3 regions of the Larkinella bombi genome follow, and region 3 is predicted to be linked to each of the others. Evidence: riboswitches for the same ligand, from Rfam matches in the RefSeq annotation. Region 3 holds a riboswitch; each other region holds the start of a gene.
What was found. A riboswitch is a leader RNA that binds a small molecule or an ion and turns the genes downstream of it on or off. The one in region 3 is predicted to bind S-adenosylmethionine.

Region 1: it holds a riboswitch for S-adenosylmethionine, as region 3 does, so the genes downstream of both, L0Y31_RS03830 (M28 family metallopeptidase) here and metH (methionine synthase) in region 3, are expected to answer to the same signal.
Region 2: it holds a riboswitch for S-adenosylmethionine, as region 3 does, so the genes downstream of both, L0Y31_RS02490 (O-acetylhomoserine aminocarboxypropyltransferase/cysteine synthase family protein) here and metH (methionine synthase) in region 3, are expected to answer to the same signal.

What each region holds. Positions count from the first base shown of each region.
Region 1 covers NZ_CP090557.1:893,566-897,774, forward strand. The annotation lists gene L0Y31_RS03825 (alpha-amylase family glycosyl hydrolase) at 1-357, shown strand, start outside; gene L0Y31_RS03830 (M28 family metallopeptidase) at 381-2,078, opposite strand; SAM riboswitch class I at 2,267-2,369, opposite strand; gene L0Y31_RS03835 (formylglycine-generating enzyme family protein) at 2,471-3,568, opposite strand; gene L0Y31_RS03840 (sll1863 family stress response protein) at 3,762-4,209, opposite strand, start outside.
Region 2 covers NZ_CP090557.1:540,889-545,097, reverse strand. The annotation lists gene L0Y31_RS02500 (S66 peptidase family protein) at 1-526, opposite strand, end outside; gene L0Y31_RS02495 (DciA family protein) at 612-938, opposite strand; SAM riboswitch class I at 1,213-1,331, shown strand; gene L0Y31_RS02490 (O-acetylhomoserine aminocarboxypropyltransferase/cysteine synthase family protein) at 1,522-2,841, shown strand; gene L0Y31_RS02485 (homoserine O-acetyltransferase family protein) at 2,887-3,933, shown strand; gene L0Y31_RS02480 (amidohydrolase) at 3,934-4,209, opposite strand, start outside.
Region 3 covers NZ_CP090557.1:4,917,522-4,921,730, reverse strand. The annotation lists gene L0Y31_RS20900 (Ppx/GppA phosphatase family protein) at 1-837, opposite strand, end outside; gene L0Y31_RS20895 (SGNH/GDSL hydrolase family protein) at 1,134-2,234, shown strand; SAM riboswitch class I at 2,323-2,428, shown strand; gene metH (methionine synthase) at 2,539-4,209, shown strand, end outside.

The DNA.
Region 1 (4,209 bases), 920 kb from region 3:
AAGCGCGTTACGCCTCTGGCGTTGCAGCAACCAGATCCGGCTTCGCTTTACAACCACTACAAAAGGCTGATTCATTTCCGCAATGTCCACCCTGTTCTGAACGATAACCTGAGTGTGCTGGAAGCCAGCGATATTAAGCAGCCGGGTATTTTGGCTTTTGTTCGACGCTCCGGGGATCAGTCGGTGCTGGTCATCCATAATTTGACGGGTGAACGCAGCGAAGTCCTTCTATACCCTGATTCAACGGCCGTTAGCAAGCGCATTCGCTTCGATACTGTCGGTGACGCCGAGCTTCTCGAAAGCGGGAAATTGTGCCTTTCGGCCTACAGTTGCGTTGTGTTGGAGGATATTTTATAGCCTAATTAAGCCTGTCTTTTCGTTTATTTTCCGTTGCTACCGGATGCTTTGGCGGGGACTTGATGGCCAAACTTGGTACCAAAAAAATCGCCTGCATTCCAGCTTGGTCGGGAGGGAGCCTGGGCGGTTAAATAGCCAATCAAGAACTGAAGCTGGGCGTGTTTGGCCGCCGCTGTCCAGTCAAAGGGCTGATCCATATCGTCTTGCGGCGAATGATAAATGGTGCTTCGCCAGTCAAGGTTAATGCGCAGACCATCAAGTTGGGGATTTCCGGTTTGGGAGCCGCTTTTCACATAAATGGCCGGAATTCCCTGCCGAACGAAGCTAAAATGGTCACTGCGCATAAAAACCGTCTGTTCAGGAATGGGGTCCTTAGCCACCTGAACGCCCAGATGAGCCGCCGCAGCGGCCACTTCCTTCCCCAAACTGGAATGTTCGGCCCCGTAAGGCACAATATCCAGCAACGGATGGAAAAAGAAAGGCATATCCAGGCATAAATTAGCCACAATCTTTTCTTTAGGAACAGTCGGGTTACTGGCAAAATAATCGGAGCCTAAAAGCCCCATTTCTTCGCCCGTTACGCCCACAAACAAAATTGACCGTTTGGGCGCTTTAGGCAGTGAGGCATACAAGCGGGCCGCCTCCAGATTGATGGCCACACCCGACGCGTTGTCGTGCGCTCCGTTGTAAATAGAATCGCCCTTGACGGGCCGACCAATGCCCAGGTGATCCAGGTGCGACACATAGACGATGTATTCGTCTTTCAAGACCGGATCCGTTCCGGGTAGCAGACCAACCACATTATAACCCACAATGTCGTCTCCTGAATTAGTTTGCGTCCGCATGCGGGCCGAAATATTGAGCGGAAAAGCTTGCGGAGTGCCTCTTTGCGCCTTGGCGATTACTTCGAGAAAAGGATATTTTGTGCCTGAAAACAGGGAACGAGCCGTGGAATCGCCCAGAGCCGCAATGCCTTTTAATTCCGGGAAAACACGCTGGGGTTTGCCTTCCTGATCGACCCACCGGTAAATGCCCTGACGTCCCCGGTTAGCGGAAGCTTCCACACGCATCCGAAGATCACTCGGTAGGCTAAAGGAAATTACCCCAACAGCTCCGTGCGCAACGGCATTTTCCGGCTTGGAAGAGGTGTAATACGCACGCTGGTTGGACGGAAACGTAGTTGGCGCGCCGTTGAAATAAGCGACAATTTTGCCTTTAACGTCAATTTTCTGGTAGTCGTCGTAGCCCAGTTCGGGTGCTGTAATTCCATAACCAACAAAAACGACCGGTGCCGTTACTTCGCTGGTCTGATTTCCGTAAACCGGGCTGAGGGTGTAGTTCTTACCGTAAATCAGGGGTGTGTCTCCGTTTTTACCAACAAAAGCAAACGAACTCTTTTCTTCCTGCACCTGCCAGCGCCGCAACGGCACCTTCTGTAAATACGTTTTTCCTTCGCCGGCGGGTTGCAGACCAAGCGCTTCAAACTGAGCGATTACGTAGTTGGCCGCGAGCGTATATCCGCGCGTTCCCGGTTTACGTCCTTCCATCGCGTCGTCGGCTAGAAAACGCATGTGCGCCCGAATAGCTTCGGGTCGGACATTGGCTACAGCCTCCCGCGCTTCGGCAGGAATTGTAGAGGAATTACTGGTCTGAGCAATGGCAACTGACTGACCAAGAAAAAAGAGTGCAAGAGAGCTACTGAAAAGGCTAATTCTATTCACTACGGAGTAACTTTTTCCCTAAAATAGGCTATTGCCCGCTGATAGTCAACTACCTTTCAACGGGCAATAATCAAATTAAAACGGGTTATTAAGGCCGGTGAACTTTACAGCGGCTTAAAGGGGAGAGATGCCAGTCTTGGTCTGGATCGCAGCGTTGGTTCGTTGAACGCGTTTTCATGCTGGTTGTAAATTTATAGTTCCTATTAAATTAGTTAGGCAGGTTAGCACTGATTCCTTGGGAAAGTTGCTAAGGGTTCATCGAGCCTGTCTCTCCCCCTTTCGATATAAATCCACAACTACTTACTGGTAGCTAGTAATTGTAAGACGCTACAAATATAGGACGTCTATTTTTAATTACCAACTAATTCTATAAATTTTATAGGCTAAATAGTTTATTTATTTTTAACACATCTGAAACCCAGGTTATTACTACCGCTACTGGCCTCGCCTTTTCCACGGCTTCCTGCTTTATAGCGGGTGCAATATTGATCGGAACATAAAAAAGATCCTCCCTTCTGTACGTACTTTACCGCCCCTGGTTCATCCGGGTCATAGCTATTGGTGGGGCCTTTGGGATTTTTCGCGGGGCTATTCTGGTAATAGTCCGGGCGGTACAAATCCTGACACCATTCCCACACATTTCCATCCAGGTCATACAAACCGTACGGATTGGCTGGGAACGACTTGACGGGCGCTACCCCCGCAAACCCATCTTCTTTGGTATTCTGATCGGGAAAATTGCCCTGGTAAATATTAGCCACCCATTTTCCGGCGGGCTTCAGATTAGTTCCCCAATAATAAGTTTGGTTCCCTTTGTTGCCCTGGGCGGCAAACTCCCATTCTGCTTCGGTAGGCAGGCGCTTACCCGCCCACTTGGCATAGGCGGCGGCGTCTTCGTAGCAGACGTGTACCACAGGCAGGTTTTCGCGCCCTTCAAGGCTGCTTTTCGGTCCTTCGGGATGCTGCCAACTGGCTCCGGCAACGTACTTCCACCACAAAAGCGGATTCTCTAAAGACACGCGTTGACTGGGAGGCGTGAACACCGCCGACCCCGGCACCAGTTGCTCGGCGGGAACACCGGGGAAATCCGCCGGATTTAAGGGCCGCTCGGCTACCGTCACATAGCGGGTAGCGGCCACAAACCGGGCAAATTCGGCATTGGTGACCTCGTGTTTATCCATCCAGAAGCCATCGACAGTTACCGTATGCAAAGGCCGCGCATCCGGAAATTCGTCAGCGCCCATCTGAAAAGCGCCACCCGGAATCCAGACCATACCCTCCGTGTTCTGCTGGCCCGACTCACTTACCGAAGCGGCCTGCTGAATGGCGCTTGCCCGCGATGGCATTCCATTGGCTGCACAGAACGCTACGCTGTCTGCCTTGCTTACCTGCGCAGTCTCCTCCCCTTTTTGGTTTTCGGAATGGCATCCCGCGAGGCCAAAAAGGACCGTTCCACTAAGCCATATAGCCACTATGTAGTTGCATTTCATACCCAAAAGCCAACTCAAAATTTTGTACAATTACCTATATTCGTGTAACCTGAATTACGAAGTTATAAGCTTTCTGGCGGAATCAAATACTCAGGAAGGAAGCTACATACTTGGGGAAGTTTGTGGAAAAATTGCCACAAAAAAAGTCCTGCCGTCTTTTGAACAACAGGACTTTTAGAAGAAAAACGTATGCTTAGTTATCGTCTTTACCGTCTGGATCTACTTTATCCTCGGCTTTATCGAATGCATTTCCAATGTTTCTACCGGCTTTCTTAAAGCCACTTTTGATGTCTTGCCAAGCCGCAGCCGTCGCATTTTGGGCTTTATCGATATCGTTGCCAAGCTCTTTTCGCTCGTCTTCCAGTTTAGCAAGCTGCTCTTTACTTTCCGCTTTTGCTTCGCGGCCTTCGCGCTTGATTTTAGCCTGCATTTCGTCAATACGGGTATCCAGCTTCTCTTTCTGGACCTTCATTTTGGCTACTGCTTCGTCACGTTCCCGCTTGAAATCAGCGGCAGCTTCATCGCCGGCTGCTTCCATTTTATCACCAGCTTCGCGGGCTTCCTCGCGGGCATTGGCGGTAGCGTCTTTCGCATCCGCTTCAATGGCTTCACCGGTTTTTTCTAAAGCATCGTCTGTACGG
Region 2 (4,209 bases), 560 kb from region 3:
ACTGCCCTTGCGCTTCACTGGGGCGGTTTAAGGCATTTGCCGGAGCTGCATAAGGGGCGATTGTCTCGCCAAATAAAAGCTGTCGCAAGCTTTCCACCGCATCAGCCGAATCATCTTGGTCAAATAGCCGAGGCATCGTTGCATGGAGACTCTGAATGCCCAATGTATGAATGTGGCAGTGCAGGGCGGTAATGTCACTAAAACCAACAACCCATTTAGGCGACTGTCGGAAGTTGGTGAAATTCAGCCCATCTAGCAGCCGATAACTGCCATAACCACCCCGAACCGAAAATATAGCGCTGATTGTAGGGTCGTCAAGTAGCTGTTGTAAGTCCAACAGGCGCGTAGCATCATCCCCGGCAAATTGAAAATGACTGCTCGTTAACGTACGTCCTTCAACTACTTCCAAACCCCAGTCGTCGCGCAAAATGCGGAAAGCAGGTTGGAGCGTTGCGTAATCCAGGCGGCTGGCCATAGCTACTAAACCAATTTTTGAGCCGGGGGTGAGGAAGGGGGGCGAAATCATTAATGAATAAACGGCGAACCGCCAGAACGATGAATAACAGGAAAGCGCGTTGCTGCATTCGTGGAGGAAAAATGCATTTTATCCGTCAGATAAAAATCACGTCCTCAATGACATCGGTGCCCATCTCTTTGTTAATCAGCTGAATCATTTTTTGCTTGGCAATGACCAACTCGCTCCGTAGGGGGGCCGACGAGATTTCGATGTGTAGAATACGATTTTTAACGTAAAGACGGTTTGTGCGGGAGGCGATTGCCTTACCCATCATTTTTTCCCAGAATGCTTCGAGGTACGTTTCGTCGAAACGGGTTTGCAACTGATACGATTTTAGCATCTGCCCAATAGCATCTTTCAGCGAGGTAACCCCCGGCCGACGGAATACTTTATCTTTATCGTAGTGATAGAATTGGGACATGATTGGAATTGACTTAACACAAAAGTAATATACCATTTCGGCTTGATCGATAACTAGTAACAGGATTTTTTTCGGTCGCATCATTCTGCCGGGTAGGTGTTAGGGGTTTGTACCTAATAGGCGATTATGCTAAAAAGAGGCGAAAGTGATTGCACATACAGGCTTTCTTGCTTATAATTGCGCTATCAATTCCTCGATAAGGTTGGCTTTCGTCAATCTGTTCCACTTCTGCTGGTTCACCGGCTAGCTGTTTCGGCGGCTCAACGGTTCGATGGATTTATACAGAAAGAGGGGAGAGACCGGGCTCTGTAAACCTCTGGCAACCTGCTGCGTAGCAAGGTGCTAATTCCCGCCTAAGTTATCGCCTCGGCGATCCTGTAGGAAATATAAATCGCTAAAATCATGAATCTATTTCGATGTTGTATGCCCTCGGTGGGCAACTGAATCTTCTCACACGCGGCAACGAAGAACCGAAGCGGTTCCGTATGCACTGCTGTGCCTAACGGCACAGTAAATTCCTATCCCATATTAATTGCTCATTGCCGTGCGGCAATTGGGCAGCCACTCAAATTTTAGCAAAGAAATGGCAGATCAACCATTGCATTTTGAAACCCTGCAACTTCACGCCGGGCAGGAAGTAGACGGTACGACTAATTCACGGGCTGTGCCTATCTACCAAACGACGTCGTACGTATTTAATGACTCAGCGCACGGAGCTGATCTGTTTGCGCTGCGGGCGTTCGGAAATATCTATACCCGCATCATGAACCCCACTACCGACGTTTTTGAAAAGCGGGTGGCGGCTTTGGAGGGGGGCGTAGCTGCCCTGGCGGTGGCTTCCGGGCAGGCAGCCCAGTTTATTGCGCTGAACAACATCCTGAATGCCGGGGATAATTTCGTGACGACTTCCTACTTATACGGCGGAACATACAATCAGTTTAAAGTATCTTTCAAGCGGTTGGGCATTGACGTTCGCTTTGCCGAAGGCGATAACGTTGCCAGCTTTGAACGCCTGATTGACGAAAATACGAAAGCACTATACCTGGAAACCATCGGGAATCCCGGCTTTAATATCCCCGATTTTGAGGCGTTTGCGGCCTTGGCGCAGAAGCATGACATTCCCCTGATTGTTGACAATACGTTTGGCGCGGGCGGCTATTTGTTCCGTCCCATCGAACACGGAGCGGCAGTTGTGGTTGAGTCAGCTACAAAATGGATTGGCGGCCACGGCACAAGCATTGGCGGCGTAATTGTCGATAGTGGAAAATACAACTGGGGCAATGGCAAGTACCCGCAGTTTAGCGAGCCATCACCGGGTTATCATGGCTTGGTGTTTAGCGATGTTTTTGGAGTGAATGGTCCATTCGGGAATATTCAATTTATCATTCGCGCCCGCGTGGAGGGCCTGCGGGATTGGGGTCCGTCCATTAGCCCGTTTAACTCTTTCCTGCTGATTCAAGGACTGGAAACGTTGTCTTTGCGGGTAGATCGTACCGTGCAGAACGCGCTGGCGCTGGCCCAATGGCTGGAAAAACACGAACAGGTCGAAGCGGTTAATTACCCAGGTCTGGAAAGTAGTGCTTACCATGAACTAGCCAAGAAATACCTGAAAAGAGGCTTTGGCGGTGTGTTTACATTTAAAGTGAAAGGAGGCCGCGAAGCTGCTGATACGTTCGTAAACAGCCTGAAGCTAATCAGCCACCTGGCCAATGTCGGCGATTCGAAAACGCTCATCATTCATCCGGCTTCAACTACCCACCAGCAGCTATCCGAGCATGAGCAGGCATCGGCAGGTGTTGCCGCAGGCGTATTGCGAATCTCGGCTGGTATTGAGCACATTGATGACATTATAGCCGATCTTGAGCAGGCTTTTGCCCAAGTATCTGCGCCTGTGTTGAACTAATCTACTTGTCCCGCAACGCCGACGGGCGCTGCGGGACATGATTCTATGGAGACTAAATTTTTCGACTACAAATTTTCTTATCCGCTGGAATCCGGTGACGAACTTCCGGGCTTTCGGCTGGCTTATACAACACGTGGTACGCTCAATGAGAGCCGTTCCAATGTCGTTTGGATCTGTCACGCCCTAACCGGCAGTGCTGACCCCGGCGATTGGTGGGATGGCATGGTTGGTCCAGGAAAATATTTTGACCCGGAAAACCAGTTTATCATTTGTGCCAACGTGCTCAGTTCCTGTTACGGGTCAACCGGACCGTTGTCCATTAATCCGCGAACGAACAAACCATTTTACCATGATTTCCCGCTTGTGACAGTGCGTGACATGGCCGGGGCGCTGGATTTATTGCGGCAGGAATTAGGCATCGAACACATCCATACCTGTGTAGGAGGTTCACTTGGAGGCCAGCAAGCGGTAGAATGGGCCATTCAGCAGCCGAGTATTATTGAAAATTTAGTTTTGATTGCGGCAAATGCCGTTCATTCACCTTGGGGAATTGCCTTTAACGAGTCCCAACGCATGGCGCTGGCTGCGGATCCCAGCTGGCAGGAAAGTCGGGACGATGCAGGTATAACAGGCTTAAAGGCGGCGCGTTCCATTGCGTTGCTCTCTTACAGAAACTACGATACTTACGGCTTTACGCAGGCACTGGATCATAACGAACAATTAGATAACTACAAAGCATCCAGCTACCAGCAATACCAGGGTGAGAAATTGGTGAAACGGTTTAATGCTTATACCTACTGGCATTTAACGAAAGCCATGGACTCGCACAATGTCGGGCGAAACCGGGGCAGCATCATCAATGCGCTCTTGCGGATCAAGGCTCGAACGCTGGTGGTGGGCATTCGTTCAGATATTTTATTTCCACCCGCCGAGCAACAGTTTCTGGCGCGGCACATTCCCGATGCGCGTTACGAAGAAATTGACTCCCTATACGGCCACGATGGGTTCTTGATCGAGGCGAAGCCCCTGACGCAAATCATCCGGCGGTGGATGCAGGAAGGCAAGCGTGAAGAGGCGAAGGTGGAAGCGTAATTAAAACAAACGCTCGCCACCAATCCAGGTCTGAGATATTTTAACCTGTCGCAATTGCGGAGCCGGTATTTTCATGATGTCCTTGGGCAAAACCACAAAATCGGCTTGTTTGCCCGCTTCGATGGAACCACGTAGGTGCTCTTCAAAACAGGCAAAGGCCGCCCAGCGCGTCATGGCTTTCAGGGCCGATTCCCGATCAACGGCATTTTCCATCTGGTAGCCGCCCTGCGGATAGCCTTTTTCGTCCACCCGGGCAACGGCAGCGTGAAAGCCATA
Region 3 (4,209 bases):
CCCATCCCGCAATCCTAAGTCTGGAACAATGATGTTGGCGGCCCCCGCCCACTGCATTACCGAGATGTAAATATCAGACGCCGGGATAATCACATCAGCCCGGTCGGCATTCAGACGAAGCTTGTTGATCCGGTCATCCAGACTAAAGCCAGCGATGTAATTTTTCATCCGGATAATCTCGTCCAGCGTGGTGGTATTGTCGGAAAATTTAGTGACCAGATTAAAGATTTTGTTGATGTTTCCGCCGGTACCGACCGCCATGATTTTCTGGCTTTTATCAACATTTTCGTTAATCCAGCTTTCCATTTTTTGCCACGCGCCTTTGGTTTCTTTTCCTTCCAGGAGCCGTACTGAACCAATTTTAAAGGATTTAGAAGCAACTTTCTGGCGATTCAGGTATACGTTTAGTTCGGTGCTGCCACCGCCTACATCGATGTGCAGATACTGCCGCTCGTCCAGCGCCTGGACGACCACGTTGTTGATGATTTCCGCTTCTTTCTGGCCGTCAATAATGTGAATATCGATGCCGGTTGCTTGCTTGATGCGGGCGCTTACCTCGTGTCCGTTCTGGGATTCACGCATGGCCGACGTGGCGCAGGCCATGTAGTCTTCGACTTCGTGTAATTCCATCAAGAGCCGATAAACTTCCATCAGCTTGGTGGTTCGGGCTTCGCTCTCGGGAGTAAGTTTGCCAAATGTAAAAACATCATGCCCCAAACGCAGCGGGAAGCGGACATACTCGACGCGCTTAAAACTAATCACATCGTCGACGTGCAGAACGGTTGAAATCTGCAAACGGGCGGCGTTGGAGCCGATATCAATGGCTGCTAGTTTCAAAATAATGTAAACGAAAAAGTAAATGAAAACGGCCAAATATAGTGTTTTTGCGGTTGAACAGCCTAATAGGCCAACCGCATTCTTCGTAGCAATCCAAAAAATAAAGGTAAAGAATCGTCAGCCTTTCCCTCAAGCAATTGCTCGGTTTCTGAAGACAACATTTGAATAGCGCCACTTTGTTTGTACTTTTCCGGTAATTTATCAAGGCGCCCTAAGAATACCTGCTTTTTCCACCAATTTAAAATACAATGACCTCCAAATTAGTTACTAGCCTGCTGCGACTTGTTTTAATAAGCATGCTGGCAGTTTTGCTGTTTTTTCCCGAGCGACTCAAAATTTCATTTTCCTATCCATTTCATGGCCTGTTCGACAACGCCTACATCCGCTTCGCCAAAGGTGTTGTTTTATTTCTCTTCCTCTACGATTTACTGAGAATTTTTTACTACAACATTGTCAAGAATCCCAAAGCACCGAAATGGCTGATTAACGTGGCCACGCTGTTTGTGCCGCTGCTGGTGTTGCTGGTTTTTCTGGAGATGGTATTTATGACCATTTCGCAGAGCCACGAGGGAAACAGCACGCTGGCCTCAAAAATCTGGTTTGAACGCTATTGGAGCCCGGTTAATGAAAAAGGATACCGGGATGAAGACCATGCCGATTCGCTGGGAAAAACAAAAGTAATGGTCATTGGGGACTCCTTTGCGGCGGGCCACGGAATCAAGAATGTAGAGGATCGCTTTTCCAATGTCCTGGCCCAAAAGCTGGGGGATAAGTACGAAGTCTATAATTTAGGGGTTTCGGGATCAGATACGCGGGATGAATACGAACGCTTTGAAAAATACGGCGTTAAGCCCGATTGGATGGTGTTGCAGTACTTTCCGAATGATATTGAGAAAGCCGCCCGGGACGGAGGCGTTGTCCCCCAGGGCTTTGAGCCTTACTCCGATGTTCCTGGCCCGACCCGGCCTTTATTTGCCCGCTCTTATCTCCTGAACTACATTTACTGGCAACTGCCGCACGGAAACTTCGCGCCTTATCAGGATTACGCCAAACGTGTTTACACCGACACAACGATTCTGAACAGCCACATCCGCGATCTGAGTCGTTTTGTGGATTATAGCAAGAAAAATAACGTTCGTCTGTTCGTGGTTATCTTTCCGTTCTCGCACAATTTCGAGAAAACCAAAATGTATACCCAGCCTGTAGAAACCTATTTTGCGCAGCAGCAGGTACCCATTCTGGAAGTGAGCAGTGTTACCAAAGACCTGGATCCTAAAGATCGGATTGTGGGCCGTAACGACGCGCACGCCAGCCCCCTTGTCAACCAGCGGGTAGGCGACGCACTTTATAAAATGCTTTCGGCCAATGCGACCGCTAAAGCAGATACAATGCGCTAGAAACGAGTTTGTTATTTTAATCAGGGAGGTTTGTTCTGTCCGAAATAATCATTTTGGCAAAACAAGCCTCTTTGTGTATTTTTGCAACAGCTTATCAAGAAAGACGGAGGGATCGGACCCAACGATGTCTTGGCAACCCCTTTTTAGAACGGTGCCACATTCCACCCCGCTCCGCTGGCGGGGAGAGATAAGAGAAATGTCGATCGCTGCGGCGAACTGCCAACTTCCTCTTCTGACGATAAGCCCTTGTCTGTTTTTTGATTGATCATCAACTGTTTAGGTGGGCTTAAAACTATAATTACACTTGGAAAAGATAAAAGACCTTCTGGAGCGTCGGATTCTCATTCTCGACGGAGCAATGGGGACAATGATTCAACGCTATAAACTCGAAGAAGAGGATTACCGGGGGGAACGTTTTCAGAACTGGCCGCATGACGTGAAGGGAAACAACGACTTGCTGTCCATTACCCAACCGCATATTATTCAGGAGATTCATCGGCAATACTTAGCAGCGGGATCGGATATTCTGGAAACCAACACCTTCAGCAGTACATCCATCGCGATGGCCGACTACCACATGGAGGATTTGGCGTATGAGTTGAATTACGAATCGGCGCGGATTGCTAAAGAAACGACCGTGGAGTTCACGCGGCAAAATCCCGCCAAGCCCCGCTTCGTAGCCGGGGCTATGGGACCCACCAACCGCACGGCTTCGCTTTCGCCGGATGTGAACAATCCAGGTTACCGCGCCATCACGTTTGATCAACTGGTGGATTCGTACTACGAGCAGGTGCGGGGACTGGTCGAAGGCGGTTCGGACCTGTTGCTGGTCGAAACGATTTTCGATACGCTCAACGCCAAAGCCGCGCTGTTTGCCATTGACAAATATTTTGTAGACACCAGGCGGGAACCATTGCCTATCATGGTTTCCGGGACGATTACCGATGCGTCGGGTCGGACTTTGTCGGGACAGACGACGGAGGCCTTTTTGTATTCCGTTTCTCATTTGCCGCTCCTGAGTGTGGGGCTAAACTGTGCGCTGGGGGCCGAGCTGATGCGCCCCTACGTGCAGACGCTGGCCAAAGAGTCGCCGTTCTTTACATCGGCCTATCCCAACGCGGGTTTGCCGAATGAGTTTGGCGAGTACGACGAAACGCCGGAGAGCATGGCCGCTCAGATTGAGGACTTTATCAAAGAAGGCTTTGTCAATATTGTCGGGGGATGCTGCGGATCGACGCCGGATCACATCCAGGCCATCGCCCAGGTAGCGGCCAACTACCAGCCCCGCCCTAAGCCACAGCCGGAACCTTACCAGAAACTGTCGGGTCTGGAACCTCTGAAAATTACAGAAACCACCAATTTCGTCAACATCGGGGAGCGGACCAACGTAACCGGTTCGAAAGCCTTTGCCCGACTGATTAAATCCGGTGATTACGATGCTGCTTTGTCGGTCGCCCGGCAACAGGTGGAGAACGGGGCGCAGGTCATCGATATTAACATGGACGAAGGAATGCTGGATTCGGTGGAAGCCATGACCACCTTCCTGAACCTGATTGCGGCTGAACCGGATATTGCCCGGGTGCCCATCATGATCGACTCTTCGAAGTGGGAGGTGATCGAGGCCGGTTTGAAATGCGTCCAGGGCAAAGCCATCGTCAACTCTATTTCGCTCAAAGAAGGCGAAGAAGCGTTTATTCAACGGGCTAAGCTGGTTAATCGATACGGGGCGGCGGTTGTAGTAATGGCTTTTGACGAACAAGGTCAGGCCGATAACTACGAGCGTCGGATTGAAATTTGTGAGCGGGCTTACCGAATTATGGTCGATCAGGTTGGCTTTGCCCCTCAGGACATTATTTTCGACCCGAACATCCTGACGGTTGCGACGGGGATCGAAGAACATAACAATTACGCGGTTGATTTTATCAACGCTACGCGCTGGATCAAGGAAAACCTGCCGTTAGCGAAAGTGTCGGGT